3 regions of the Agrobacterium sp. CG674 genome follow, and region 2 is predicted to be linked to each of the others. Evidence: riboswitches for the same ligand, from Rfam matches in the RefSeq annotation. Region 2 holds a riboswitch; each other region holds the start of a gene.

Region 1 (9,919 bases), 110 kb from region 2:
ATATCGTCCGAGGTCATGAAGGTCAGTTGCTGGAAGAACGGATGATCCGGCGGAAGATCGCTGAAGATTTCAACGACGTTTTCGGCGATCGTATAGCCCATGTCGAAGAGTGTGTTGGAAAGGCCGCTGCCGCGCATAAGCGAGCGGAAGTAATCGCTATTGATGATCTTACGGCTGGAGGCATCGGCATCGCGCAACGTGCCGAACATGATGTTTTCGCCAACCGTTGCCTCAGCATTGTAGCTGCTCGGTTCGAATGGCACGATAAGGCCGCTCAGGTTTTCTGCGTCCAGTTCGGCACGCAGCGCTTGCCTCAGTTCAACGATGCGGGCCGCAAGATGCAGATCCGTCAACGGGTCAATCGAAGAGCGTAGTGCAAATTCCAGAATATCCGGCGATAGCTGAACCGTATCGAGAACCGACAGCATGGATTGCAGGAATTGCTCTTCCTCGTCGCTGCCTGCGGGGCTCGACTTGTAATCGATCCAGTCGCTGTTGATGTCGATATCGGGATTTTGAGCCAGCTTGGCTTCGCGTATTTCCCACTTTCTATGCTCCAGCTCCGCGCCGGCGTATTCTTTCGGCTTCAAGGGGGCGTGTTTGAGGCCATAGACAAGATTGTCCTTCAGGCTTGCATGGAAGAAATACGTGTCGGCGGAGACATAGGAAATACGCCGTCCGGTGATTGATTCCGGCAGTTCGTGGAGATCCTTGTCCCCGAAAGTGATTTTGCCTGAGGTCGGCCATAATGTTCGGCCCAACGCATCAGCCAACGCTTCTGCACCCGCGCCGCCCACAATCGCAACGGTTTCACCAGGATTGATGGTTAATGTGGCCTGCTCCAGCAGGCGTGTTCCGCTGTCGTCATCCAGTGAAAGCGCTGATACGACCAGAGGTCCGGTGATGGCCGCAGCCGCTTCCGGCGACAGGGCCTGAATCTTTCCATCGATCATGGATGGTGAATCGAACTGCTCGAACACCTGCTCATATTTAACCTGAACGTCCTGACGTGCCTGATCCCAGTCTATCAGCTCCTTCAGGGGGCCAGGCAACTCCTTATAGGCATTGATGACCGCAACCAGCTGGCCCACATCAAGACTGCCTCTGAGGGTTAGATAGCCGCCCAGCGCGTAAAAGAAGAACGGCGTGAGCTGCGCCAGGAAGTTATTGATGAACTTGACGATGAACTTCCACTGGTAGAGATCATAGCGAATCTTGAAGATTTCACCCAGTCGGTGGGCGGCGTCCGCCCGCTCGTAGTTGGACGTATCAAAGGCGTGGATTGTGCTGATGCCATCCACCATTTCGCCAATACGCCCTGCCAGTTGACGGGCGCTGAGCTGGCGCTGTCTGCCGAGGTCGATCAGGCGACGGCGCATTTTCGGAATGATGCCGACCTGGATCGCGGCCATGAAGGCGGCAATCAGGCCAAGCCAGAAATTCTGTACGAGAATGAAGAAAAGCGCTGCCAATGCCTGGCCGCCAAGCAGCGCCGGCTGAACGAAGGCATCGCCGGTAAAGCCGCCGAGGGGCTCCACCTCATCCTTAATCATGCTCGATATTTCCGAGCCCTTCACACGTTTGAAATGGGAAGGCGGAAACAGCAGAACGCGTTCAATCAGCTGAAAGCGGATGCGGCGCAGCAGGCGCTCGCCAAGGCGGCCCTTGTAGGTATTGATGTAGAATTTAAACAGGCCATTGATGATGACGAGCGCCAGAAATGTCAGGCTCAGCCCCATCAACATGCCAAGTCTCGAAAGCTCGATACCGGGAAAAAGCGTGACCGTTCCCATATAGGGAAGATCCAGCGTTAGGTGCATGAAAAGCTGGGTGGAGTTGACGCCCTCGAAACCATCGCCCTGGATCGGTCCATTGACGATCTGCTTTGGCAGATCAAAGGCGAGGAAATAGGGGATCATCGACAGAGCGACGATCAGCAAAATGTAAAGCTGTTGCCGCCGCGTATGATTCCAGATGTAGCGGGTTAGATTTTTTTCCATGTAGGACTTCTGCGCCTTGCCGAAACTGGACGGTACTGAATGTTTTGGGTTGCGTCAAAGCAGCTGTTGGGTTGGGTATAGTATCAGGTCAAATATGGGATGTGCGTATTTGCAGAGAAAAGACGACGCATGTCGCCTCGGCAGGCGTGGCCTGGTGAGGCAGAAGTATTTTCGAATAAGCGCGTTATAGCGCAATTCCCTAGAAACGGAATACGTGGCTGCTGCCGAGAGAGCGAATTTCACCGTGGGCCATGTCTTCCCGTGCAGGATCCAATCGCATCAGTTCGATGTGGCGCCCGGGTCCGGGGCTCAAGTGAAACCCGTCATCTGCGGGACGAAATCCATCCACTTTAATGTGCACCGACTGCGCGAACCGGTCAGTGGTGATGTGAAGGACAAGACGATCGCCGTCTGCCATCACCGTCGCCTGAAGTGCTGCCTGATGCTGGGCGCGCCGCCTGCCCAACGGAAAGTGAAATGCATCCGCAATCAACGCGCCCGACAGGCGATCAAACAATCTGGCGACCGTCACGTCGTGGGATGGAGGGCCAAAACGGTAGGCATAGGTCGTGTCGAAGAACGCACCGAACAGGTCGGTCGCGGGGATGACTGTGCTGTCGCGGGACGCAAGCGAGAGGCTGCGTTTGCCGGTCACGACTGGCTGAATTCCATCGCGCAGACAGGTGATTTCCACGTCGACATCGATGCTCTCATGGCGTTCATTGATGAGGTGGATATCAAGCCCGTTGGTGCCTTCATCGAGAAGACTGATCTGCACGGGCCGGAATGCGCGTTTGAGCCCGTACCAGGCTGATTTCGGCTCCCCCGTCTGGTCGATCACACCCCATCCGGCACCGGGCATCAGGTCCTGCAACGTCCAGACCAGCGCGCCCTGGCACCGCGAACCCACACGCCGCCATTCCGCAAATGTGGCTTCCATGACCTCGGCGGTTACTGCCCGCGACAGATCAAGATAGAGATCGACGTTTTCGCGGCGGATCGTTGCCGGATCGACGTCGTAGAGAAGCTTGAGATAATGGTCGCGCACGTCCTCGAAATCCCAGGATGCGCCCCGGTCTCTGGGAACACGAGATTTCCACAGGGGATCGTGAACAGGTTTTGCTGGCAGGTGTTTTTCCAGCGTGCGCTGCTGTGGGACGTTGGAAAAAGCCAGACACTCTGCCGCAAACCGCACATCCGCACGGCGCGCGTCTTCCAGCGGCCTGCAATAGGCGCCCACACCATAATAATGGCCGACTTCCGCATTCGGGAAAAACGGCAGAGCTCCACCGAATGGCGAATTGGGAACATAGACGATATCGGGGCGAAGACGCGCGACATGGCCCGGCAGTATCTCTTCGGTGAGCGGCCCTTTCCAGAATTGTTCGGAAAGACCGAGCATGGCCGCCTGCTGGTACATTTCACTGCCACCGCACAGGACGACAAGAGACGGTGACAGGCTGGTCGCACGCAGAAGCTGGCTGACTTCGGCCTCGATATGGGCAAGGAAAGCCTCATCCTTTGCCGGGTAATCGAAATTCGCCAGCATCATGTCCTGCCAGACCATTACGCCGAGTTCATCACAAAGTTGAAAGAATTCGGGGGTCTCATAGGCCATGGTGCCGCCAATGCGGATCATGTTCATGCCCGCTTCCGCGGCGAGCCGAAGCCAGGGCTCATAATCTTTTCGGCTGCCCGGCAGTCGAACAATATCGGCATTTGTCCAGACGGCACCGCGGCAAAAAAACGGCTGCCCATTGATGTGCAGGCCAAAGCTTTTGCCTTCTTCACCCTTGTCGATCTCGACCCGGCGAAAGCCTGTTTTGCCGAGTGAATATGTTTGCCCGTCAATGTTCAGATGGACATCGAAAAGCGTGGGGTTGCCATGGGTGGCGGGCCACCATGGCGTAATATTGGGAAGGCTGAGGGTGCCCTCGACCACGTTATCGCCACGAGAGATGAGCGTCGTGGTAACGCCGTTGCATGTCACGGTGGCGGCTGACGCTGGAGTGTTGATGCGCAGTGCCGCCCGCAGAAGGCCGGTGCCGTTGGCGGTCAGCTCTGTATTCAGTGATAGCAGTTCGAAAGCAGGCTCTCTTATCAGGCTGATGGCGCGCCAGGGGCCGACAGTGTGGATCTCAGGGCACCAGCCGGGCATGTAACCCAGCGCCGTTGTTCTAATCAGCCGCAGGCCTTGCGAGCTCATCATTTGCGGGCGCCAACGGGCACGCGGCCCGGTTTTATCCAGACGGGGCGCAAGAGCCCGGAAACAGACCGCGATTTCATCCGCGCCGGTCAGTGCGAAGGGAACATCCAGCGCTTCGAACATGCTGGTGGACTGCGCGAGGCGTTCGCCGTTGATGAAAATCTCCGCAATTGTCGCAAGACCATGGAAGCGCAGAATGGCGGGGCCGGCTTGATCGCAGATCAAGGTCAGCCGGTACCATGCGTCGTGGCGGTCAAGCGGCCTTGGATTTTGCCGGTCGAATTGCCCGATGGTTTCCAGCGCCTGCGCTACGGTGCCGGGGACGGGCGCGGATAGGGTATCGATATCAGGTGGAATATCTGCCGGCGTTTCGAAGGCACCACTGTCGCTCAGCGTCAGGGTCCAGCCCTCGCTCAGCAGCTCCTCAGCTGGTTGGACCATGGCGGATGGCGCTGTCACGCCGCCTCGCTTGTCGTAGCCAGAGTTGCCTCCAGTGCGCCCATCAGCTCGTCCCAAGCGGCAATAGCGGGGTCGAGCGCGGTGGCAAGTGGTTCGAACTTGCGGCGCGCAATGGCTCTAGCAAGCTGGAACTGCACTGACTTTGCCACTTCGGATATACGTAATGCGTGCGCGCCCGCTTCGCCAAACCGTGCTTCTCCGCCCATCCACTCCAGATGGCTGGCCGCCAGTTCAAAATTGGCACCAAACTGGCGCAGCGTGTTGAAGGCGTATTTGTGGAAAAACCCGAATGGCCGGTCAGCGACCTGTTCCACCTGAGCGGGGAAAACAGCCGCAAAGGCTTTGATGGGGTTGTGCTTAGGTCGCCGTGCGAAGTGGTGCGCCAGCAGACGCTCAGCCGCTTTACGTGTTTCCGTCTCCGAGACAGCAACGTCGGGAAATTTCGCGAATTCGGTGTAGGGCAGGAAAGGCAGGTCGGTATCTCCAAGATGGTGTTGGAAGATGCCTGAAAAATCGTCATCCTGAAGCGCGAAATAACCGCCATTGTGAAAATATTCGAGCCTGCGGTTCTCAAGATCCATCCGGTTGATGGCAACCGTCGTCTTGCCATGGTCCTGGCGATATCCCACACCCTTTGTATCGGGCATGTAGAAGCTGTCCATCTCGATGAGGCAGATCCGGCCGCGCTGCAACTGCGCGGCGATGTGGTTTTCGAGCCTGTCGAATATCGCAAGTTCGCTTACGCGGATGCCGTAGAGCGCGTCGAGATCTTCCAGCGGCACCTTGAAGAAGGTGAACTGGTCTCCTTCAAAATCCTGGGTCAGGGTGAAGCCGAGCATAGCTTCCGGCGCATATCCGCTGGAGGCCAGAAGCTCGATCCACAGGTCGACATAGCAGTTCGTTTCCGGCCACATCCGCTCCAGTGAGTGAAGCGGATGGGGACCATAATGTGCAGCGTCCAAAGCCGGAAAAATACTTGTCATGCCAGCCTTAGCCCCAAAGCGTGTCGCGCACCGGCTGCGGCCATGCGTCCACATCCAGACCATGTTTTGCAAACAGCGCCAGCGCAATGCGTTCAAGGCCAAAGCCTACGCAGGCCGTGTGTGCCACCGCGCCATCGCTGAGGTTGAGGCCCCATTTCGCGCCGAAAGCATCCTGATGGTAGTTGAAGCTCATGCAGGCTGTCAGGTTCTCGGTAGACGTGACCGGAATCAACAGCTCGAATTTCAGGTTCTGGTCGCGCTGGTTGTTGGCCAGCATCTTGCCTGCGCGTCCGAAGAACGGGTCGTTGGCAATGTCGATTTTCACGTCGAGGCCTACCTTCTCCATCATCTCTACGCCGCGATCCATCCAGAGCTGGCGGAATTCCGTGACGTCGCTTTCCGTGCCCATGCGAACATATTCCCGCATGCGGAAAAGCTGCTGGCGGGCAGGGTCCTTGGACGGCTCGTGGCGGAAGCAGTAGGACTGGATGTCGTAAAGGCCACCGGCTGCCGGTAGGGCTCCGCGCTTGGCAATCGTTGGATAGAGCGGATAGCAGGCCGCCGGTGTCAGAACGATGTCGGTCGCCTTCTGGTCCTTGGTCCAATCGGTGCCGTCATCCATGCTTTTCAGCAGGCTGACATGATCAAGCTCGCAGCCGCAAAAGGAATGCACGGTTCCCGCCAGCTGCGGAAAGCTCTTCATGTAGCCGCTTTTTTCGAAATAGGCACGGTTGATGCCGGGCGGGAAGCGAATGGCTTCGGCCTTATCAGGGCCACCGACCCTGTCGATCAACCGCTCGAAAGCAACGATGACGTCTTCGAACTGGCCGCTGCGACCATAAAGGCCGTCCACGCCGGTATCGATCAAAAGTCCCTTGTCGAACAGGCGATCGAGAAAGGAAGTCTGCATGTCCATGGTCTTATCCCAAAAGGCTGATGTCCTGCTTCTGAACGAGCAGGAGATTGGCAGAATTGCCCAATATGCGGTCGTTTGAAATCATGAGCTGCGCTGAATGCGCATCGCGTAAATGTCTGCCGAGACTGTAAGGCGTCCCGTTTTTGTAGCCCATGATGCCGCAGATCAGCATGGCATGGTTGATGATTTCCAGAATGGTTTCGGACGAGCAGATCTTCACATTGTTCATGGCGATGGCAAAAGCCATGGACATGAGTGTCTCAGGGTAGTCCTTGGTCTGGTCGTAGGCCCTGAGACCGGCGATGATGTTCGATTTGACGATTTGCAGCTTGTTGGAAACCTCTGCCAGACGAATTGCACCAGGAGGCGCTACACCGGGCGATTTACGGGCCGCAGCGCGAACGAAAGCCTGCGCACGGGCAACAGAATCAGCCGCAATGCCGTACCAGACGCCGCTCCAGAAAAGATGCGATGTGGCAAGCATGGACTGCGCGGCGATTTCGGCAAAGGGTTTCTGGAAAATCTGCTGCGACGGTGCTTCTCCCTTGAACAGAAAGCCATCGGAGCAGGTGCCACGCATGCCGAGCGTGTTCCAGACATGGGTTCTTTCAAGGCTGTACTGGTGTTTCAGGAACACCGTCATCACTTGGTCTGTTGGCGCAGCATCGGCATGAGCGCGGGAGGTGATCAGGATTGCATCGGCTTCGCTGCCGTAGGAAATGACTGTCGCGTCTTTCTCAAGACGGCAATGGTCGCCATCTACGTCAATCGCGCAGATGGAGTTGCGCAGATTTCCGCCAATGCCGCCTTCCGTGGTTGCCGAACCCAGCAACAATTGCTCATCGGCCATGCGGCGCATGAAGGCGCTGTGCCATTCGCTTTCTTCCCCATGCTCGACAAGGCTCGATGCCTTGATCTGATGCATGGCAAAGATCATTGCTGTCGCGGAGCAGGCCTGCCCCAGCGTGCAGCAGACATCGGTGATTTCGCTTGGGCTTGCGCCTTCGCCGCCCAGATGGACGGGAACCTGAATGCCAAGCAGGCGCTCTTGTCGAAGGGCAGCGATCCCTTCTTTTGGAAAGCGCCCCGCTTGATCGACATCGTCTGCGTATCGTGCAGCGATTGCGGCCACACGCTTTGCTCGAACAGACAGCGTTGCGTCACTTGTGGCCACGGACAGGTCCATCAGGCAGCCTCTTTTCCATCAAGAATGGCTTTTACGGTGGTTTCGATTGCGGAAATGCTGGCGAAAGATTTTCGGTTCAACATGCTGTCTGGAAACTCGATATCAAAAGCATCTTCCAGTCCGAGCATCAGCTGCACCGAGGCAAAGGAAGAAAGTCCCGCAGCGTAAAGATCTGCTTCATCTGCGATTGTATCAACGGGAACAGGAAGTTGACCGAATTTCGAAAGTATTTCACGAATAATTGAATTCATTTCAAGTAGTCTCCAGTCGAGTAGGCGCGATCATAGCTCAATATCGGAATTACGTTGTAAAAAATAAAATTGGAATAAACGGCTAGGTTAATTTCTTGTGACGACGTTTGATTTCGGCGCAAATTTGGTAACGCCTTGACAAATCGTGCCCACGGGTTTCTCATTGGCGCATTCACCAGGGGTGTCCCGTCAAGGGGCTGAGATACTGCTACGATGCGCAGTGACCCGTTGAACCTGATCCAGTTCATACTGGCGTAGGGACGGTGCACACGCGCAAAAAGCAGCCTGGCTGCTACGGATCACGTCTTACATCCGTTTGCCCGTGGTTTTTCGTCTTTCATGCTCGAACTGGGTCTCCAACTCTTTTGCTTTGGAGCCTCACGATGAACATTGTTGCCAAGACCATCACCCCCACAGTCACCACAGGTCCGCTTCCCGCCTCGACCAAGGTTCACAGGCCGGGCGTGCTTTACCCTGATATCCGCGTTCCCATGCGCGAAATTGCCCTTCACCCCACAGCGGGTGAGCCGGCTGTCACGGTTTATGACGCTTCCGGTCCCTACACCGATCCCAAACATGTCCTCGACATCGAAGGTGGTTTGCCGCGCCTTCGCCACGCCTGGGCCGTGGCTCGGGGGGATGTGGAGGCCTATGAGGGCAGACACGTCAAACCTGAGGATAACGGCTTTGCGACAGGCGAAAGGCTGACGCCTGAGTTTCCCGTGCGAAACCAGCCGCTGCGGGCGAAAGACGGCAAGGCCGTTACGCAATTGGGCTATGCGCGGGCAGGGATCATCACGCCCGAGATGGAGTTCGTCGCGATCCGCGAAAATCTTGGCCGCGAAGCCGCAAAGGAAAAGCTGGTTCGAGATGGCGAAAGTTTCGGCGCTCACATTCCCGATTACGTCACGCCGGAATTCGTGCGGCAGGAAGTGGCGGCAGGCCGGGCGATCATTCCCGCCAATATCAACCACCCGGAAGCCGAGCCGATGATCATCGGCCGCAATTTCCTCGTCAAGATCAATGCCAATATCGGCAACTCCGCTGTCACATCATCGATGGCGGATGAGGTCGACAAGATGGTCTGGGCTATCCGCTGGGGTGGCGATGCGGTGATGGACCTTTCGACCGGTCGCAACATTCACAACATCCGCGAATGGATCATCCGCAACGCACCGGTGCCGATTGGAACAGTTCCGCTCTATCAGGCGCTGGAAAAGGTGGGTGGCATTGCCGAAGACCTGACCTGGGAGGTTTTCCGCGATACGCTGATCGAGCAGGCCGAGCAGGGCGTCGATTACTTCACTATCCATGCCGGGGTGCGGTTGCACTACATTCCGCTGACCGTCAACCGCGTGACCGGCATCGTGTCGCGAGGCGGCTCGATCATGGCCAAGTGGTGTCTGCACCACCATAAGGAATCATTCCTCTACGAGCATTTCGAAGAGATCTGCGACATTTGCCGCGCCTATGATGTGTCCTTCTCGCTGGGTGATGGTCTTCGTCCGGGCTCGATTGCCGATGCCAATGACGCCGCGCAATTTGCCGAGCTGGAAACGCTGGGGGAACTGACGCAGATTGCCTGGGCGAAAGATTGTCAGGTGATGATCGAAGGTCCGGGTCATGTGCCCATGCACAAGATCAAGGAAAACATGGACAAGCAGCTGAAGGTCTGCGGAGAAGCGCCCTTCTACACGCTTGGGCCGCTGACGACCGATATCGCGCCGGGTTATGACCACATCACGTCAGGCATCGGAGCCGCGATGATTGGCTGGTTCGGTACCGCCATGCTTTGCTATGTCACCCCGAAGGAGCATCTGGGCCTGCCGGATCGCAACGACGTGAAGGTGGGTGTGATTACCTACAAGATTGCCGCCCATGCAGCCGATCTGGCCAAGGGCCATCCCGCCGCGCAGAT
Region 2 (9,919 bases):
TTCTCCATCGCCGGTTTTACCGCGCTGGAGGGGCTGGATATCGACAATGCGCGCTATCCTCTTGAAGACTTTGCGCTTGCCTTCGGCTCGTCGCGCACTATTTCCAATGTGGCGGAGGGCGCTTTGCGCCTTCGCCTTGAAAGCGGCAAAGCCATCGTGCTTGCCCGTCCCTATGATTTGACCGGAGCCTGAACCGTGGCACCCCCTATTTTGAAACTCGATGATATCAAGCTGACCTTTGGCGTTAATCCGCTGCTGGATGGTGCAAACCTGCAAGTTGAGCCGGGAGATCGCATCTGCCTCGTCGGCCGCAACGGCTCTGGCAAATCCACGCTGATGAAAATTGCAGGCGGTCTGGTCGAGGCGCAGTCCGGTGAGGTGTTCCGGCATCCGTCCGCCACCATCCGCTATCTGGAACAGGCACCGGATTTTGAAGGTTTTGAGACGGTGCAGGCCTATGCCGAAGCGGGATTGGGGCCGGGTGATGATGCCTACCGCGTCACTTATCTGCTTGAACATCTGGGGCTGACGGGTCTTGAACATCCATCCAGCCTGTCCGGCGGCGAAGCCCGACGCGCAGCACTTGTGCGCGTCATGGCGCCTGAGCCTGACATTCTGATGCTCGATGAGCCGACCAACCATCTCGACCTGCCAACAATCGAATGGCTGGAAGGCGAGTTGCAGCAGACGCGCAGCGCGCTCGTTCTGATTTCCCATGACCGCCGTTTTCTCGAAAAGGTCTCCACAGCCACCGTCTGGCTGGATCGCGGCCAGTCGCGCCGTCTCAGCCGGGGCTTCGGCCATTTCGAAGAATGGCGCGACAAGGTGCTGGAAGAAGAAGAGCTGGAACAGCATAAGCTTGGCAAAGCCATCGAGCGCGAAGAGCACTGGATGCGCTATGGCGTAACCGCCCGGCGCAAGCGCAATATGCGCCGCGTGGGCGAGTTGCGCGATATGCGCGCCTCCTATCGCGGTCACAACGGCCCGCAGGGTACTGTGCAGGCAACTGCCGCTGAAGGGCGCGAGTCTGGCAAGCTGGTGGTCGAGGCCGATGCGATTACGAAATCCTATGGCGATCGCACCATCGTTGCACCGTTTTCCCTGCGCGTGCATCGCGGCGATTGCATCGGCTTCGTCGGACCCAACGGCGCGGGCAAGACGACGCTTCTGAAGATGTTGACGGGTCAGCTTGAGCCGGATAGCGGCACCGTCAAGCTCGGCACCAAGCTGGAGATTGCCACGCTCGACCAGAAGCGTGAGGATCTCAACCTTGAGGATACGCTCGCTCACTATCTGACTGATGGGCGGGGCGAGAACCTGCTGGTCAATGGTGAGGTGAAGCACGTCACCGGCTATATGAAGGATTTTCTATTCCAGCCTGAACAGGCCCGCACGCCCATTCGCAGGCTTTCCGGCGGCGAGCGCGCGCGTTTGATGCTGGCGCGCATTCTGGCAAAGCCGACAAACCTTCTGATCCTCGATGAGCCGACCAACGATCTCGATATCGAGACGCTCGATCTGCTGCAGGAAATCGTTGCCGGTTTTTCCGGCACCGTCATCCTCGTCAGCCATGACCGCGACTTTCTCGATCGCACCGTCACATCGACGATTGCGCCTGCCAATCCCGAAGCGCCGGATGGCCGTTGGATTGAATATGCCGGTGGCTACTCGGATATGATGGCGCAGCGCAAGGGCGCGTCTGACGAGAAGAAGAAGGCGGAGAAGCAGGAAAAGAGCAAAGCATCCGCCTCATCATCCGGTGACACCGGCAAGGCGAAAGTGAAACTCTCCTTCAAGCAGAAGTTCGCGCTGGAAAATCTGCCCAAGGAAATGGAAAAGGCGCAGGCCGAAATAGCCAAGCGCGAAGAGCGCATGGCCGATCCGCAGCTGTTTGCCAAGAACCCCACAGCCTTCAACACGCTGGCCGACGAAATGTCGAAGCTTCGCGAAAAGCTGGAGGCCATGGAAGAAGAATGGCTGGAGCTTGAGATGCTGCGCGAGGAAATGGAAGGCTAACGGACGCGAGCCGCACCCCCGGCGCGGGTGTCTCGTCTGCATCTTGCCAATACCGCGGCAACCAATTACAGCTTTGCCTAGATCTAACGGGGTGCTTTGTCTGATAGGGCAGGGCTGAGAGGCATTTGCCAACCCGAAGAACCTGATCCGGTTAACACCGGCGGAGGGATTAGACGGCTTCCATCCAGACGCCACTTTCCCGTTCGTCCATTCGAGGAGGTTGTCTGATGCGTCGTCTGTTCATTTATAGTCTTGTTGCCGCGTCTTTCGCATTGCCCGGTTTCGCCCATGCGCAAGACAAGAAGGTGCTGACGGTCTACACCTATGAGAGCTTTGTTTCCGAGTGGGGCCCCGGCCCCAAGGTCAAAGCGTCCTTCGAAGAAACCTGCAATTGCACAGTCAACTTCGTCGGCGTGGCCGATGGCGTGGCTTTGCTCAACCGTCTGAAGCTGGAAGGTGCAGGCTCCAGCGCAGATGTGGTGTTGGGTCTGGATACCAACCTCGTGACGGAGGCCCGCCAGACGGGATTGTTCGAGGTATCAGGCATCGATACGTCTGAGGCAAAGGTGCCGGGTGGGTTCAAGGACGACGTTTTCGTGCCCTATGATTACGGTCATTTCGCTGTCGTCTACGACACGCAGACACTGAAGAACCCACCGAAGAGCCTGAAGGAACTGGTCGAGGGCGATCCCTCGCAGAAGATCGCGATACAGGACCCGCGCACATCCACTCCGGGTCTCGGGCTGCTTTTGTGGGTCAAGTCGGTTTATGGAGACAAGGCGCCGGAGGCTTGGGCCAAGCTCAAGAACCGTGTGCTGACGGTGACGCCGGGCTGGTCTGAATCCTATGGCCTGTTTACCAAGGGAGAGGTGCCGATGGTTCTTTCCTACACCACGTCTCCCGCCTATCACATGGTCTTGGAAAAGACGGATCGCTATCAGGCTGCAAGCTTCGAAGAGGGTCACTATATCCAGATCGAAGTGGCTGGCATGTTGAAGAACGCGCCGGAAAAGGCGCTGGCAAAGCAGTTTCTCGCTTTCATGCTGAAGCCGGGCTTTCAGGACGCCATTCCGGAAAACAACTGGATGATGCCGGTTGCGGCCACATCGGCCCCCTTGCCGGAGGCATTTTCGAAGCTCGTGCAGCCTTCCAAAACGTTTTTGATGTCACCGGAAGAGGTTGCCAAAAACCGCAAGGGCTGGATCGATGAATGGCTGGCTGCGATGAGCGTCAAGTAAGACGGGCCGCTCTTGATCATGATCGAGCGCGTCGAACGCCGCAGGTTTATTGTCAGTGGAACGGTGGCATTTGCTGCCGTTCTTTTGTTCATGGGCCTTGCCGTCACGGCGCTCCTCTCGTTTGATGCCGACACAGCGTCCGCTGAGGTGCTGGATGCCTATACGCTGCGCATATTGCGCTTCACCCTCTGGCAAGCTTCGCTTTCTACGCTGCTGTCGATAGCCCTCGGCCTGCCGGTGGCGCTGGCGCTGGCGCGACAGCGGAATTTTCCCGGTCGCATATGGATTATCCGGCTCATGGCCGTGCCCATGGGACTTCCGGTTATTGTCGGTGCGCTCGGGATTATCGCAATTTGGGGTCGGCAAGGCATCTTCAACACGGTCTTCATGGCGGCTGGCGCAGAGCAGCCTTTCAGCATCTATGGTCTGTCCGGTATTCTGATTGCCCATGTGTTTTTCAATTTGCCGCTGGCGGTGCGGTTCTTTCTGGCCGGGCTTGAGCGGGTTCCGGGGGAATATTGGCGCATCGCTGCGAGCCTTAGTTTCGGCTCCGTCTCGACGTTCCGCTTTGTGGAATGGCCCGCCATTGCGCGTCTCATCCCGGGCGTCGCCGGTCTGATCTTCATGCTCTGCGCAACGAGCTTCACACTCGTTTTGTTGCTGGGAGGTGGGCCTGCGGCAACCACGATCGAGGTTGCCATCTATCAGGCGCTGCGTTTTGACTTTGATCCACCCCGCGCCATTTCGCTTTCCCTGATGCAGATCATCATGACCAGTGTGCTGCTTGTGCTGCTGGCCCGTCTGCCCTCTGCCGATGCGGAAGCCTTGACGCAGGCGAAAGCCGTGCGACGCTTCGATAGCGAGAGGTGGACGGCGCGTCTGTGGGATGCATCGATGATCATGCTTGCCATGGTTTTGGTCGCATTGCCTCTCTGCGCGGTCGCCGCATCTGGACTGACGGCGGATCTTTCGCGGCTGCTGTTTGCGAGCGCATTCCTCAAGGCTGCCATGACAAGCTTGCTGATCGCGCTCCTGTCCGCGTCTCTTGCCATTCTCGTTTCGGTCGCACTCGTGCGTGCGCGCCAGGCTATCGCTGCGCAAAGACGACCTGCTGCTCCGCTTCGGGTTTTGTTCACGGCCATGGGTGCCGGATCGGCCTTGGTGCTGCTCGTGCCGCCGGTCGTTCTGGGAAGTGGCTGGTTTCTGCTGTTGCGACCGCTGGGCGATGTATCGACATTTGCGCCGATCCTTGCCTCCATCATCAACATGCTGATGGCGCTGCCATTCGTGATGCGGGTGCTGGAACCTGCATTCATCGCCCATCAGACCCGCAGCGGGCGATTGGCTGCCAGTCTCGGGATATCAGGTCTATCCCGGCTTCGCCTCGTTGACTGGCCGGTTCTATGGCGATCGGTTGCGACGGCATTTTCATTCGCCATGGCGCTTTCGCTCGGCGATCTCGGTGCCGTTGCCCTGTTCGGCTCGGAAAACTTCACCACATTGCCCTGGCTGGTCTATAGCAATATGGGCAGTTACCGGACCAATGATGCGGCGGGCTACGCCGTCATCCTTGGCGTCATCTGTCTCGTCCTCGCCGCCGGGGGCGTTTCCCGTCAGCCAGCGAAAGCCATCGCATGACCCTGCACGATATTGCTGTCCGCCTTGAAAACATCCAGCTCAGGCTCGGCCAGCAGAGTTTTGCGCTGGATTGCCGCTTTCAGCGCGGCAAGGTGACAGCGATTGTCGGTCCATCGGGATCGGGGAAATCCACACTCCTCAATCTCGTCGCGGGCTTTGAAGCGCCGGACCGCGGGAAGTTGCTGATCGAGGGACAGGATATGCGCGGGCTTGATCCGTCGGAGCGGCCAGTCTCCGTGGTTTTTCAGGACAACAATCTCTTTGCCCATCTGGATATTTTCACAAATGTCGGACTGGGGATCAATTCATCCATGAAACTGGGTGCCGATGACAAGCTCGCCATCAGCAAGGCGCTGGCGCGCGTAGGGCTTGGCGGTTTTGAAAAACGCCTGCCTTCGACCATGTCCGGCGGGGAGCGGCAAAGGGCGGCGCTGGCCAGAGCCCTGGTGCGCCGTCGCAGCATCATGGCTCTGGATGAGCCCTTCGCAGCACTCGATCCCGGCCTGCGCGCCGGCATGGGAAGCCTGCTGCGGGAGCTGCATGAGGAACTGGGCAACACCGTTCTTCTGGTGACGCACAACCCTGATGATATTCGCAAACTGGCAGATGCGGTTGTGTTTCTTCATCACGGTCAGGTGCTGTTTGAAGGCGGTGTTGACGCGTTTTTTGCTGCAACCCATCTTGAGCCAATCAGGATATTTCTGGCGGCGTGAGATTGTCGCTCAGTAAGCGCGGTTATGTCGCGTCACAATTTCGACGCGGGTCACTGTCAAGCCTTGCAAAATAACACGGTCGATGCGCAAATTTTGCAGTTGCGATTCATTCACAACTGCTTGAAAAGTGATGCAAACAAGCGATCTGATAATATATTTTGCAAATGGCGGATCAATTCGATTGTTTGCGCATTCACATGCCCCTAGGGCTAATATGGCATACTGGTCTGCACTTTGACGGATGATCAGGAACGTTTGGAGCAGACAGGCAGGATGATGACGTGTGTGAAGGCTCTACAGGGCCACACCTCCAGTCAGAAGATGCGGCACACAGGCAGGCTGGTCAAGCGTACGCTGGCATTGGCGACCGCCGGCTTCGTGCTGTCGGCGTGCCAGTCGCTCTTCAGCTCGTCCTACCAGTCCACGCTCAAGCCATCTGACAATCCTCAAACCGTTGAGCAGGTGCAGAAGGATGACCCGCGTGCCCAGATGGGTGCGCGTGAGCATCCGCGCATCGTGGCAAGCTATGGCGGTGAGTATCACGACGACAAGACCGAGCGCCTTGTGGCCCGCATCGCAGGTGCGTTGACGGCGGTGTCGGAAAATCCGCAGCAGTCCTATCGCATTACCATTCTGAACTCTCCCGCCATCAACGCGTTTGCGCTGCCGGGTGGCTATCTCTACGTGACCCGTGGGCTTCTGGCGCTTGCAAATGATGCTTCGGAGGTTGCTGCCGTGCTGTCTCACGAGATGGGCCATGTGACCGCCAATCATGGCATTGAGCGCCAGCGCCGCGAAGAGGCCGAGGTCATTGCCAGCCGTGTGGTTGCGGAAGTCTTGTCCAGCGATCTGGCCGGAAAGCAGGCCCTTGCGCGCGGCAAGTTGCGACTGGCAGCCTTTTCCCGCCAGCAGGAATTGCAGGCTGACGTCATCGGTGTGCGCATGCTGGGTGAAGCCGGTTACGATCCCTATGCGTCGCCTCGCTTCCTTGATTCCATGGCGGCTTATGCGCGCTTCTCATCGGCAGATCCCGACAGCGATCAGAGCCTCGACTTCCTGTCGAGCCATCCCAACACACCGCAGCGCATTGAGCTGGCCAAGCGCCATGCCCGCGCCTTCGGGCAGGAAGGGCAGGTTGGAGATAAGGGTCGCGACTGGTTCCTCAATGGTATAGACGGGCTTCTTTACGGCGATAGTCCGCAGGAAGGCTATGTGCGGGGCAACACGTTCCTGCATGGCACCCTTGGCATTCGCTTCGATGTTCCCGAAGGTTTCCAGATCGACAACAAGGTCGAGGCAGTGCTTGCCACCGGCCCCGGCGAGATGGCGATCCGTTTTGATGGTGTGGCCGATCCCAAGCAGACAAGCCTTGCCAATTATCTGACCAGTGGCTGGGTCGCTGGTTTGGTGCCTGAAACCGTCCGTGAAACGGAAATCAACGGACTGCCAGCAGCGACGGCTCGCGCCACCGCCGATAAATGGGATTTCGATGTGACCGTGATCCGCGTCGGGCAGCAGATTTTCCGCTTCCTGACTGCGGTGCCGAAGGGCAGTGCGCAGCTCGATAGCGTGGCCAATGTGTTGCGCACGACGTTTCGCAAGATGACACCGGCTGAAATCTCTGCCCTTAAGCCTCTGCGCGTGCGCGTTGTCACGACCAAGCCTGGCGACACGATTGCGTCCATTGCTGGACGCATGATGGGGACTGACAGGAAGGTGGAGCTTTTCCGGGTGCTGAACGCCATGAGCGCAACAGCGGCGATCCAGCCCGGCGAGCGTGTGAAGATCATCGCCGAATAAAAAACCCGGCCTTTGAATTGAACCTGTTTCCAAGGTGGAGCAGGTCTAATTCAAAGGCCGGGTTTGTAGAATGGAAGATAAGACGCTTACGCGGCTTCCTCTTCCTGAGCGTCTTCTTCGTCAATCGCCTTGCCGCGCTTTGGTCCCTTGTTGAGATTAACCTCAACCAGACGAACGGCTTCCGTTTCAGACATCTTGTTCACAGCAGCAATTTCGCGGGCCATGCGATCAAGAGCAGCTTCATAAAGCTGGCGCTCGGAATAGGACTGTTCCGGCTGGTTTTCCGCACGGTAAAGGTCACGAACCACTTCCGCGATGGCGATCAGGTCGCCGGAATTGATCTTTGCATCATATTCCTGCGCACGGCGCGACCACATGGTGCGCTTGACACGAGCCTTGCCTTGAACAACTTTCAATGCACGCTCGACGAAATCCTCTTCCGACAGCTTGCGCATGCCGATTGTCACAGCCTTGGCCACTGGAACTTTCAGACGCATCTTGTCTTTTTCGAAATCAATGACGAACAGTTCGAGCTTCATACCCGCAACTTCCTGTTCCTCAATGGACGAAATGGTACCGACACCATGAGCGGGATAAACGATCGCTTCGCCGGTCTTGAAACCGTGACGCGCTGGAGATTTTTTTGGCTGGGTCGTCATTCGTTCTAAAAACTCCCTGTTACATACACCCGGGATTTCCGGGGGTCGGGTCGGTCAGGCCCGGATGAGACGGGGGAACCGTCAAGTGACTTGATACTGGTACAGACGTGCGCTCAAAGACAGGCCACCCGCAACCCGCAGGTTGACAACACAAACAATCGGTATGTCACGGAAACCGCGTGCAAGTGATGAGTTGCTTTCGTGGTGTTTTTGGGCACGCAAATGCCACGCTGTGGATCAGTTTCCTAGGTCTATCACAAAAATACGAGGAAATCAATAATTTGCTTCGACCGTGACTATCGAGTCACAATAGGGTCACTTTGCCACCGACAAAAATGCGAATCGGTGCGTTCTGATTCGGCGCAGGCACTCTTCGTCGCATTTCAATCGAATAAAATTCGAGCTCGGCACGTAAAGTAATGATTGCCACTTAAACTCTTCATAATTCCGCGCCAATATCCGATTCGAATTGATGAAAATGACGATTTTTTCTGTTTTCATTCAAAAAATAGCACGCTTTCGGAGGAAAAAGACAAAATGGGCTACCGGAACAATCCAAAACGCGACAAAAAACTCGAAAAAACCAGAATATTGGCGGAGATGTCCGGTAAGCCGTTTCTAGATCCAGAGGCTGTTTTTGGCCGTGCGAGTTCGGATGATATACAATATTATTCGCCCGAGATGTTGGCAGCTGCCGTGCAGCACACACACGATGAATTATCGAGATGGACGAAAGACAAGCCTTATATTGGAATTTCTGAAGTAGAAGGGATTTCTCCGCGCGACAATCCTGTCTCTATTCTGACCATTATCGGTCGCAACATGCCTTTCCTCTATGACAGCGTCATGGGTGAGGTGACGAGCAGTTACCGCAGCCTTCTTCTCGCCGTCCACCCTATTCTGGTTGCCGATGCCGCTGTAACCGGTGGATATCGTCTCGCCGATTCCGAACTAGACGCGCCCCATGACAATATCAGCCTTATCCAGATCCATATTGCGCCGATCGCTTCACAGGCAGCCGAGGCGCTGACGGAGCGTCTGCTGTTTGTGCTGTCTCAGGTTCAGTCGGCCTTCACCGACTGGAAACCGATGATTGCCAAGCTGGACGAGGCGCTGACGGAGTTGCAGGAGCGTGGCCCCAGCCGCCGCAAAACGGGGCGCAACGAAGCCGTCGCGTTTCTGGAGTGGTTGCGCAATGATAACTTCACCTTTCTCGGCATGCGCGACTACAGCTATTCCGGCGCTGGCAACGATGCCAAGGTCGAGCGCGGCGAGGGCAGCGGTCTTGGTACGCTGACGGACCCGAATGTGCGGGTGTTGCGCCTCGGCAAGGATGCGGTCACAACGACGCCGGAAATCCTGGCCTTTCTCGACGGTCCCGATTTCCTGATCGTAACCAAAGCCAATGTCAAATCCATCGTCCATCGCCGCGCCTATATGGATTATATTGGCATCAAGCGGTTCGATGAGGATGGCAATGTCGTTGGTGAGTTGCGCATCGTCGGCCTTTTCACCGCCACCGCCTATACGCATTCCGTCAAACAGATACCACTTCTGCGGGCGAAAGTGGCAGAGGTGGAGGATCATTTCGGTTTCGATCCCAACAGCCACTCGGGCCGTATCTTGCACAACACGCTGGAATCCTATCCGCGTGACGATCTTTTCCAGATCGATGCCGATCTTCTGATCCGTTTCATCGAGCAGATCATGGAGCTTAGCGACAGACCTCGTGTTCGCGTTCTCCCACGCATCGACCGCTTCGACCGGTTCGTGTCGGTCATCATCTTCGTGCCGCGCGAGGAGTATAACTCCTACGTCCGCGAAAAGATGGGCGAGTATCTATCCCATATCTATG
Region 3 (9,919 bases), on a different contig from region 2:
ACGCAACGCCATCAGGCAATCGCGGCTGTATTCCGCCACGCGCACCATGCGGCTCTTGTTGATCGAATAGCGTTGGAACGTGCAGTTGCGCAGCATCTGGCCAATCCAGCGCAAGGCCGCCGGGTCCAGCGTCGGGCGAATGATGAGCGGAGAGTGCTCCATAAACAGCCACTTCATGGCTTTCATGGGAATACCGGGGGCAGCCCAGGGCGATGAGTAGCCCGGCGAAACCTCGCCCGCATTGGCAAAGCTGGTTTCGAGGGCTGCTCCCAGCTGTCTGTCGATGACGGTCACGGAGTGACCGGCTTTTGCCAGATACCAGGCGGATGTGACGCCGACGACACCGGCTCCAAGAATTGTGATGTTCATGTTGGCTCACTCCCCCTCGTTCATTGCGTCAGGCCGTTTTGGCTGGATATAGGTTCGGCGATACCTTTGGCCGAGGCCGGTCAGAATTTCATAGGCAATCGTTCCGGCATCCTCGGCCATGTTTTCCAGTGTCTGGTCCGCGCCGATGAGCTGAACCAGACTGCCATGGGTCAGCGTCCCCTCCGGCAGAGCCGTGATATCAAGGCTGATACTATCCATGGAGACGCGGCCCGCAATAGGCAGACGCACGCCGTTGAAATAGGCCGCGCCCCGATTGCTGAGGGAACGGGGCAGCCCGTCCGCATAGCCCGCAGCCACCGTTGCCAACCGTGTTTCGCTGGCTGTGCGATGGGTCCCGCCATAACCAACAAGCGTATCGGCAGGCACCGTGCGTGTCTGCACAACCGCCACGTCCAGCCGCACGACAGGCTTCATCGGGTTTGGCCTCAGCGTCGATGGCGCGCCGCCATAAAGGGCGATGCCAGGGCGCATGAGGGCATTGTGGAAGTCAGCGCCGAGGAACACACCGCCGGAATTGGCAAAACAAACCGGCACATCAGGAAACATCTGTGCTGTCTTGCGCATGGCGGCCAGTTGCGCGCCGTTGGCGGCATTCTCAGGCTCGTCTGCGCAGGCCAGGTGGCTCATGATAAAGGTGATCGCGATGCCATCCAGCAGTTCGGGCGAATTTCGCAGGGCCTCGACTTCGGACGGCGCCATTCCAAGCCGGGACATGCCGGTGTCAAACTGAAGGGCAGCGGGCAGCGTCTTGCCCAGCTTTTTCGCATGAGCGGTCCACTGCGCCAGTTGCTCCAGAGAGTTGATGACGGGCGTCAGCGACATGTCCGCGCAGGATATCTCGTTGCCGGGCTGGAGCCCGTTCAGAACGAAAATATCAGCGTCACCCGCAATGCGCCTGCGCAGCGAAATTCCCTCATCGATGTGGGCAACGAAGAAGTGGCGGCATCCCGCATCGTAAAGCACGGGGGCCACGACATCGGCTCCCAGACCATAGGCATCGGCCTTGACGACCGCGCTGGTCATCGAGTTCGGAGCGAGCTGTTTCAGTGTCAGATAATTTTCGCGAAGCGCGCCCAAATCTATGGTCAGATAACCGCTGGCACCGCCACTCGCCGTTTGGCGACTGATCGTCATGTCCATCATAGTTCCCTTGTTATTTTATAAGATGGTATTGCAACGATCATCGAATTTCTGCAGTTTGGTACGTGGATTGTTCGAAGAAATTTGATTTCGCGCAATATTCAGCGAGAGAACGGAATGATTTCATGTCAGCTTTGGACGCTACCGATCGCCATATCATCAGGGTGCTGAGATTGAACGCCCGCATCAGCAATGCCAAGCTTGCCGCAGAGGTTGGTTTGTCGGCTTCCGCCTGTCTGCGTCGGGTCGATATTCTGGAGCGGGAAGGGGTTATCAGAGGCTACACGGCGCTGACGGGCAGTGCGGCTGGTGGCGAAGTCATCTCGGTGATTGTCCAGATCACGCTTGACCGGCAGACGGAAGATTTTCTCAATCGGTTCGAAAGCGCCGTTCGTAAATACCCCGAGATACGTGAGTGCTATCTGATGACCGGCGGCTCTGATTATTTCCTACGGGTCGAGGTCGAAACAGCCGGTGATTTCGAGAGGGTTCATAAAGAAGTCCTGTCCAAATTGCCTGGCGTTTCACGCATTCATTCCAGCTTTGCCATCCGCAACGCCCTCGCCAGCCCCAAGCCAAGGGGCTGAATTCAGGCGCTCCACCAGCGATAAAAGTGATGCACAGGGCCGTGCCCGCCACCGATTTTAAGGTCTTTTCCCGCAGCCAGCGCGCCGTGGAGAAACTCTTTCGAGAGTCCAACAGCTTCCGCAAGCGGGTGTTCAAGCGCGAGATGCGCGGTAATGGCGGCCGCTAACGTGCAGCCGGTGCCGTGGTCGTTGCGTGTTTCAATACGTGGCATGGAGAATTCCTGCACGGAGTTGCCATCCAGCAGCAGATCGACGCTGTCGCGGCCCGTGCCATGCCCACCTTTTATCAGAACAGCACGAACGCCGGTCTTCAGGATCGCCTCTGCCTGACGGATCATATCTTTATTGTTTTCCGCCAACGGCTGGCCGCTGAGAAGGGCTGCTTCCGGCAGGTTCGGTGTCGCAAGCCATGCCAGCGGCAGCAGTCGGCTGCGCAACGTCTCGATGGCGTCCTCCTGCAACAGGCGATCACCCGATGTCGCGACCATCACCGGGTCCAGCACAAGCGGCTTGTCGATACCGTGGAGACCAGCGGCTATGGTCTCAATGGTCTCAATCCGCGATACCATGCCGATCTTGACCGCACTGACGTTGATGTCGGAGAAAACGGCATCCATTTGAGCGCCGATCATCGTTGCGGAGATATCTTCGACAGCGGTCACGCCCCGCGTGTTCTGGGCGGTAATGGCGGTGATGACGCTGGCGCCGTATACACCCAAGGCAGAAAACGTCTTCAGGTCCGCCTGAATTCCTGCGCCGCCACCGCTGTCGGAACCGGCAATCGTCAAGGCAATCGCTGTCATTGGCGTTCCTCCAAAGCCGCATCCACGGCATGCCGAAAAGCTTGTGTGGCACCGGCAATATCAACAGCGCGGAACAAGGCCGAGATGACAGCAATGCCATCGGCACCGGCCTCGATCACGCTCGGCAAAGTCTCCAGCGAGATGCCTGCGATGGCACCCACTGGCATATGGGCCCGGTCGCGTTTCAGCTGCGCGCGCAACAGCCGAAAGCCTTCAAGCCCGACCGGCGCATCGGGATTGACCTTGGACACGGTCTCGAAAACACCACCGATACAGGCATAGTCAGCCGGTGAACCGGCGACGCGTTTTGCATCGTACATGTTCTTGACGGTCATGCCGATGATAGCATTGTCGCCCAAGAGACGCCGCGCCATATGGGCATCCATGTCATCTGCGCCCAGATGCACACCATCCGCTCCGCATGCTAGCGCCACATCCACACGGTCGTTGATAACAAGGGGAACGCCGGTTGCCTTCAGGGCCTCTCGAATGAGTGTAGCCTGCTCGATCATCTGCCGGGTCGAGCCATGCTTGTCGCGATACTGAATGATTGTTGCGCCGTGCAGGGCGGCAACGGCTGCCAGTTCCGGCAAAGGAGCAATATCACATAGCGATGCATCGACCAGCGCATTCAGCCGGTAATCAATCTTCATCATGGTCAATCCTCGCATGGGACAAGATATCTTGCTCGGTGACGGCGTTCAGTGCGTCCAGAAATGCGGCTTCGAATGTGCCCGGGCCACGCGCAAGTAAGGCGGCGAGTTCTGCCGAGACACCTGTTACGACAAGCGCTGCCGCCGCCGCCAGCATCGCATCGGCCTCCACCGCCATGAATGCCGCGATGACGCCGCCTGAAAGGCACCCGGTGCCCGTCACCTTCGCCATCCACGGGTGGCCGTTCTGAACTTTGATCTTTCGGATAAGGTCCCGCAGCAGGTCTTCTGGCCCGGTCTGGATGCGCAGCGCCTTGCCGACATCACCGATCACGGCCATTTCAGCCGCATTGCCGCGCACGATGGTTGGGTGAAGTCGGATCAGTTCGTGCGCGAAATCTAGTCGGGATGGCGAGTAGTCGCAGTGCACTGGATCGATGATCCATGGCTTTCCGTGTTCGTTTGCGATCCCAACCGCAATGCGAATGACGCTGCGCCGCGCCGCGTCCAGTGTGCCCAGATTGATCGTCAGCGCATCGACCTTGGAAACGAAGCTCTCGATTTCCTCCTCGGACGACGTCATGGACGGAATGCCACCAATGGCGGTGATGCCATCTGCGGTGAACTTCTGCACCACGGTGTTCATCAGGCAATGGACACGCGGTCGTCGTTGTCGCACCCGCGCCAGAAGCTCCGCCGCCGTTTGTGCCGTTGGAAAACTCGCCATAACAAATGAACTCCAGACGTTTCATCACGGAGATCCAGGTCGAGCGAAGAAAAGAAAAGCATGGCCAATGGCGACTGTTCCGTTCCTACGCCGGCATGACCCGGATCAGGTTCAAGGGTCCGGCTCAGCGCCATCTCAGCATCGTCAGATGCTCCCCTCGGAATGTCTGGAAACTGTCGTTTTTTGTGTTGGGTGTCAACGACAATTAAAAGACGGAGGCAGATAGCCTCCGTCTTCTCTGCGAGTATTAGACGATCTGTACGAGCACTTTCTCGCGAGCCGATTTCAGTGCGGCATCGGCCAGTTTCAGAGCGATCAAGCCATCATGGGCAGAGGGTGAAGGTGCTACATCATTCTCGACGGAATCGATGAAGGCCTTGATTTCTGCCGCATAGGCTTCGGTGTAGCGCGTCATGAAGAAATCGTGCAGCGCCGGGCGCGTGTAACCGTCTTTCGTTGCCACTTCGATGGAAACGGGGCGCTGGTTTTCGGCGGCAACCGAGCCGAGCGAGCCATGCACTTCGATGCGCTGATCATAACCATATGTCGCGCGGCGCGAGTTGGAGATGCTGGCCTGGCGTCCGCTTGCCGTTGTCAGGATGATGCTGGCGCTATCGTAATCGCCGAGTTCACCAATTCTTGGGTCCACCAGAACAGAGCCGGTTGCAAACACGCTGACGATTTCTTCGCCCAGCAGGAAGCGGGCAATATCGAAATCATGGATCGTCATGTCGCGGAAAATGCCGCCGGAGACCTTGATATATTCAGGCGGTGGCGCGCCGGGATCACGGCTGACAATCGTCACCATCTCGACATCGCCAATCCGGCCATTATCTATGGCTTCGCGGACGGCGCGGAAATGCGGGTCGAAACGACGGTTGAAACCGAGCATAATCTTCGCGCCGGTTTCCTTGACAACCTCGATGCAGGCGGCTGCGCGGGCGACATCCAGATCGATAGGCTTTTCGCAGAAGATGGCCTTGCCAGCGCGGGCGAAACGCTCGATCAGATCGGCGTGGGTGTTGGTGGGTGTGCAGATGATGACGGCATCAATATCGGGGTTGGCGAGAACCGCATCGATGGTGCTGATTTCGCAGCCGCTTTCATTCGCAATCGCCTGCGCTGACTCGGGGAACGCATCCACGACAGCTACCAGTTTTGCTCTGGCGTCAGAGGCAATCGCCTTTGCGTGCACTTTTCCGATGCGACCTGCACCCAGCAAAGCCAATCTCGTTACCATCGTATCCTCCCGATCCTGTTGTCTGCTTATGGAACGCACATGCGAACCCCAGCTATTTTGGAATATATGTTCCAACTTGCTAGAGCGGCATTTTGTCGGTGTCAAGGCGTGGGTTATAGGCTCAAGCCTGCGGCATGCCGGGGATACGGTTGACCTCAATCATCTGCTGGATTGTGCGCTCCGCCACGCGCTCGGCGCGGACCTTCGATTGCTCTGCATCCTCGGGAAATGTGTAGGTCATGTAAGACAGCGACGTTTCCAGATCATTGTTGTTATGGCCAAGGATGGCAGCGAAATAGCTGTTCTTTGTCACGCTTGGCGGCGCAAAGTTACGATAGGCAATTTCGGCATAGAGATGGCGCAGACCATAGGGCTTCGGTGGCTCTTCCTTGGGCCAGATATCCTCGAATTTGGCTATCACCGCATCGCGCAGGGGCAGGCGAACGTCTGCTGTAAAATCGTCCACATTCAGCCCGAGCCAGGATTTTCCGTCGCTGCTTTCGCGCAGGCGGCGGTAGGCGTCGAGAACAATACGCGATTGTTCCAGCACCGGAATTTCATAGGTCACGCCGAATTTGGTGCCTTCGCCCTGCTTTGTCTTTGCCTGACCGTTGAACAACACGCTCCATTTCGAAACGCCCTTGCCATAGGGTGCTGGCGTTAATTCCGCCTGCGTGAAGACCTCGTAGGGACGCCGACCTGTCGTGCCCATCAGCCCGATGGCGACCGTCATGATATCGGAGGATTGCAGGTAGCGACGACAGCGCCGCATCACCTCGGCATAGTTCTCAAACGTGATCAGCGAGCCATGCTTGTTGGCGATCTTCGCCATTTTGATCTTGCGCGCTTCATCATAGAGCTGCGGCGTTCCGGCGGCGATTCGCAGCATGGGGTGCTCTTCGCCAAAGGCTTCGCGCAGCGCATTTCGGTATTTGGTGATGTAGGAAATGACCGTGGCCTGCGCCTTATCGCCCATGGACGCCATCTCGGCATCCCACAGCGCCTGCATCTCCGCCTTTGTCGTCACACCATTCGTAGCATCAATGAAGTCCGAGACGCGCAACAGAAAACGGGGCTTGCGACCCACCATGCTGTATTCGGCCCGCTCAAGTTTTTCCCTAATGGAATGTGCCACACCACGCACGGGATATTCAGCGGTCTTGATATAGGTGTCGAGGCGCTCACGAAGCTTTTTCATGTTGCAGATCGCCAGCGGCGTCGTCTTCGGGCCAAAGGCGTCTTTCAGCGCATATCTATATTTTACGATATAGAGTTCGAGCGTCTTCTCTGTTCGGCCATTGTCGAAGTGGAAGCGCACTTCTTCATTCCAGAGCGCGCTGATTTTCTTGGTGTCGAAGGTGCCATCGGCATTTCGTGTGGCCTGGATATTCTCGACAAATTCCGCGATCCGATCCACCAGAACAGGTGTTTTTGTTTTCCTTTTTTCGGCAGCGGACATCGATAGCTCCACAATATGATTCGTGTTTAAAAAGCATATATATTATAGATGCAAGTAACGCACAGTTAATGGTCAATCAGGAAAATGGCTGCGTTGGCGAAGTCGCAGGTCGCGTGAACCATTTCGCGCCTTCGCTGCTCATATAGATGTGGTCTTCAAGCCGAATGCCGAACCGGTCGGGATAGACCAGCATCGGTTCGTTGGAGAAGCACATGCCCGGGGCAAGCGGCATGGCGTTTCCGCGCACAATATATGGCGCTTCGTGAATTTCCAGGCCAAGCCCGTGGCCGGCGCGATGCGGAAGGCCGGGCAGGTTGTAGTCCGGCCCAAGGCCGTCGCCCGCCATTACACGGCGTGCGGCATCGTCCAGATCGCTGCATGGCGCACCAAGCTTTGCGGCATCGAAAACCGCCTGTTGCGCCTCTCGCTCAATTGCCCAGGCCTTTGCAAATTCCGCTGTCGGCTGGTCGAGCATATAGGTGCGTGTAATATCAGAGTGATAGCCATCGATACGGGTTCCCGTATCAACCAGAATGACATCGCCCGCGCTCAAAATCTGGTCGCCCTCTGCGCCATGGGGCAGAGAGGTGGCTGAGCCGAAGGATACGATGCAAAAATAGGAGCCGCCTTCGCCACCAAGCTCAACATGCTGTTCATCAATGAACCGGATGACATCCGACGCTCGAATGCCCGGCTTCATCATGCCATGAGTGCGCTTCTGCACCTCAAGCGTCAGATCCATTGCATATTGAATGATGGCGCTTTCAGCCGCTGATTTGTGGATTCGCAAGCCGCTGATCAACGGGCCGCCATCCACCAAGCGTTCCTGCCCAAGCTCTCGGGCAAGGCTGTGATAAATGAACAATGGCAGCGCATCATCCAGGGCAACCTGCCCGCGCGCACCAACCAGCGAGGCAACGAGCGCCGCAGGGGCTTCCTCTTCCTGCCAGACGTGGATCTCACCAGCAATATGGGGCAGCGTATCCACTCGGCTTTTTTCAAATCCGGGCACGATGTAGTGCAGACCGGTTTGCGTGATAACCGCTCCCAGCAGCCGCTCGCTCTGGTGCCAGACAAGGCCAGTAAAGTAGCGAAGGCTCTCACTTGAACCCAGTAGCAATGCCGAAATGTCCCGCTCGGTCATCACGGCACGCAGGCGCTTCAGCCGTTCGAAGCGCTCTGCGGCAGTGATGATGGGTGGCTGGGTACCGGAAAACATATGCGGATCTTTCGTTGACATGGTGACAACGGGATACAGTTTTCAGGCCTTGTATTCAATATGTCGGCAAGGATATTGCCGCTAGATCATTGGCCTAGACGCTTTTTCAGCGCCGCGACGATGCGCTTGGTCAGGGCTTCGTAATCCTCGTCAAAATGGTGGCCGCCATCAATGCCGATCACTTCCGCACCCTTGTCTTTCAGCGCCGGGCAGGCGGCGTCCTCGTCATCAGTGCCGTAGACGCATTGAACGATCTTCGGGTCGATTTTTGCGAGATCCGTCACCGGGTCCTGCTCCCCAGATCCTGAAACGCCGAGCCATCCACCCACTGATATTTCGTAGGATACTTCGTGGGAGAGCGACAAAAGGCTCATTTGCACGATCCGGCTTTTCTCTTTTTCCGGCAAAAGATTGTAGGTCACAGGCAGCACGTCCGCGCCGAAGGAATAGCCGATCAGCATGACATTTTTGACCTTCCATTCCTTGCGGTAGGTGTCGATGATCCGCGTCATGTCGCTGGCGATCTCTTCTGGCTTCTTTTCAGACCAGAAATAGCGGAGGGAATCGACGCCGATGGTCGGCACGCCGTCCTGCTGCAGGAAGCTGCCAATGTCCTTGTCCAGATCGCGCCAGCCGCCATCGCCCGAATAGATGATGGCCATCGTATCCATCTTCGGCTTGGCTTCGAGCACCGTCAGCGGCAGACCGAGCGGGTTATCGGAATTTCCAGCGGCGTCTATCCTGTCTTGCAAGGTCTGTCCAAGCGCTGCCTGCGCGTCGCCATCCACATTCTTCACGTCAATATCGGAATGGGATTTGACGAGGTTTTCAACATGCGTCCGGCCCTTAGCGTCTGCCTTGCCGGTGAACACCACGCTCACCGGGGCGGGCAGTGGGCCATCCGTCAGGCCATAGATCGTGCGTCCGTTGTCTGGCTCTTTCGTTGCCGGTGTGCAGAGTATCTTGTCGCCAAGCGGTATGCTTGCCAGCGGATCAACCGCTACGGCTTCACCAATCGTCGCGGCCGGGCTTTGTGCAATCATGGCCAGCGCAAGCGCGCCACCTTCACCGGTGCCCGCAATGATGGGAGGGCGGTAATTCGAGACATTGGCCTTGCGCTGGATTTCCTGCGCAAGCTCCTCAATGTCCGAAATCATGTAGATACATTCGTCTTCATTGGCTTTCAGGGCAGCAAGGTATTTCGGGAGATCGATGCCGACGACTGCCGCACCTTTTTCCACCAGCGCATCTGCCTGCGCCTGTTCAGTCTCTCCCCAACCGGCTTGGCCAGACAGAAGGAATATATTCGCTGAAACGTCGCCATCGGGTAGCATGATATGCTCTGGCGGGATCATGCCTGTCTGAAATCCGTTGGCATCCTGCGCCAGTGCGGTCACGGGTATGGAGAGCGTTGCGGCCAGAAGCGCGGCTTTCAGATATGTCAGGCCCGTCATTTACCAATCACTCCTCTGACGCCGCCGCTGATGAGAACGGTCGCGTCCATCAGCGCCAGGGCGGCACTCGTGCCGTTGGAAACCGCCACATAGCGTGGCTCCCATTTCGGATGAAACTTCGACTTGAAAGCTCGAAGCCCTTTGAAGTTATAAAAACGCTCACCGTGTTCGAATAATGTCCCGCCGATGCGATCCCAAACCGGAGCGGACTCCCGCTTGGACATGCCCGACAGCGGCGCCATGCCGA

What was found. A riboswitch is a leader RNA that binds a small molecule or an ion and turns the genes downstream of it on or off. The one in region 2 is predicted to bind thiamine pyrophosphate.
Region 1: it holds a riboswitch for thiamine pyrophosphate, as region 2 does, so the genes downstream of both, thiC (phosphomethylpyrimidine synthase ThiC) here and thiB (thiamine ABC transporter substrate binding subunit) in region 2, are expected to answer to the same signal.
Region 3: it holds a riboswitch for thiamine pyrophosphate, as region 2 does, so the genes downstream of both, ACQZ51_RS12745 (hydroxyethylthiazole kinase) here and thiB (thiamine ABC transporter substrate binding subunit) in region 2, are expected to answer to the same signal.

Annotation. Positions count from the first base shown of each region.
Region 1 is NZ_JBNWDZ010000005.1:318,292-328,210, forward strand. It holds gene ACQZ51_RS16295 (ABC transporter transmembrane domain-containing protein) at 1-2,000, opposite strand, end outside; gene ACQZ51_RS16300 (glycoside hydrolase family 2 protein) at 2,200-4,647, opposite strand; gene ACQZ51_RS16305 (DUF1839 family protein) at 4,662-5,648, opposite strand; gene ACQZ51_RS16310 (amino acid--[acyl-carrier-protein] ligase) at 5,656-6,564, opposite strand; gene ACQZ51_RS16315 (acyl-CoA dehydrogenase family protein) at 6,569-7,750, opposite strand; gene ACQZ51_RS16320 (acyl carrier protein) at 7,750-8,001, opposite strand; TPP riboswitch at 8,169-8,280, shown strand; gene thiC (phosphomethylpyrimidine synthase ThiC) at 8,385-9,919, shown strand, end outside.
Region 2 is NZ_JBNWDZ010000005.1:205,705-215,623, forward strand. It holds gene ACQZ51_RS15805 (thiamine diphosphokinase) at 1-192, shown strand, start outside; gene ACQZ51_RS15810 (ABC-F family ATP-binding cassette domain-containing protein) at 196-2,016, shown strand; TPP riboswitch at 2,094-2,202, shown strand; gene thiB (thiamine ABC transporter substrate binding subunit) at 2,241-3,254, shown strand; gene thiP (thiamine/thiamine pyrophosphate ABC transporter permease ThiP) at 3,273-4,892, shown strand; gene ACQZ51_RS15825 (thiamine ABC transporter ATP-binding protein) at 4,889-5,605, shown strand; gene ACQZ51_RS15830 (M48 family metalloprotease) at 5,927-7,405, shown strand; gene ACQZ51_RS15835 (CarD family transcriptional regulator) at 7,492-8,064, opposite strand; gene ACQZ51_RS15840 (NAD-glutamate dehydrogenase) at 8,602-9,919, shown strand, end outside.
Region 3 is NZ_JBNWDZ010000004.1:67,919-77,837, reverse strand. It holds gene ACQZ51_RS12770 (D-amino acid dehydrogenase) at 1-369, opposite strand, end outside; gene alr (alanine racemase) at 376-1,530, opposite strand; gene ACQZ51_RS12760 (Lrp/AsnC family transcriptional regulator) at 1,656-2,117, shown strand; gene thiD (bifunctional hydroxymethylpyrimidine kinase/phosphomethylpyrimidine kinase) at 2,120-2,920, opposite strand; gene thiE (thiamine phosphate synthase) at 2,917-3,576, opposite strand; gene ACQZ51_RS12745 (hydroxyethylthiazole kinase) at 3,563-4,300, opposite strand; TPP riboswitch at 4,366-4,468, opposite strand; gene iolG (inositol 2-dehydrogenase) at 4,548-5,540, opposite strand; gene telA (telomere resolvase TelA) at 5,662-6,999, opposite strand; gene ACQZ51_RS12730 (M24 family metallopeptidase) at 7,076-8,218, opposite strand; gene ACQZ51_RS12725 (AcvB/VirJ family lysyl-phosphatidylglycerol hydrolase) at 8,305-9,672, opposite strand; gene mprF (bifunctional lysylphosphatidylglycerol flippase/synthetase MprF) at 9,669-9,919, opposite strand, start outside.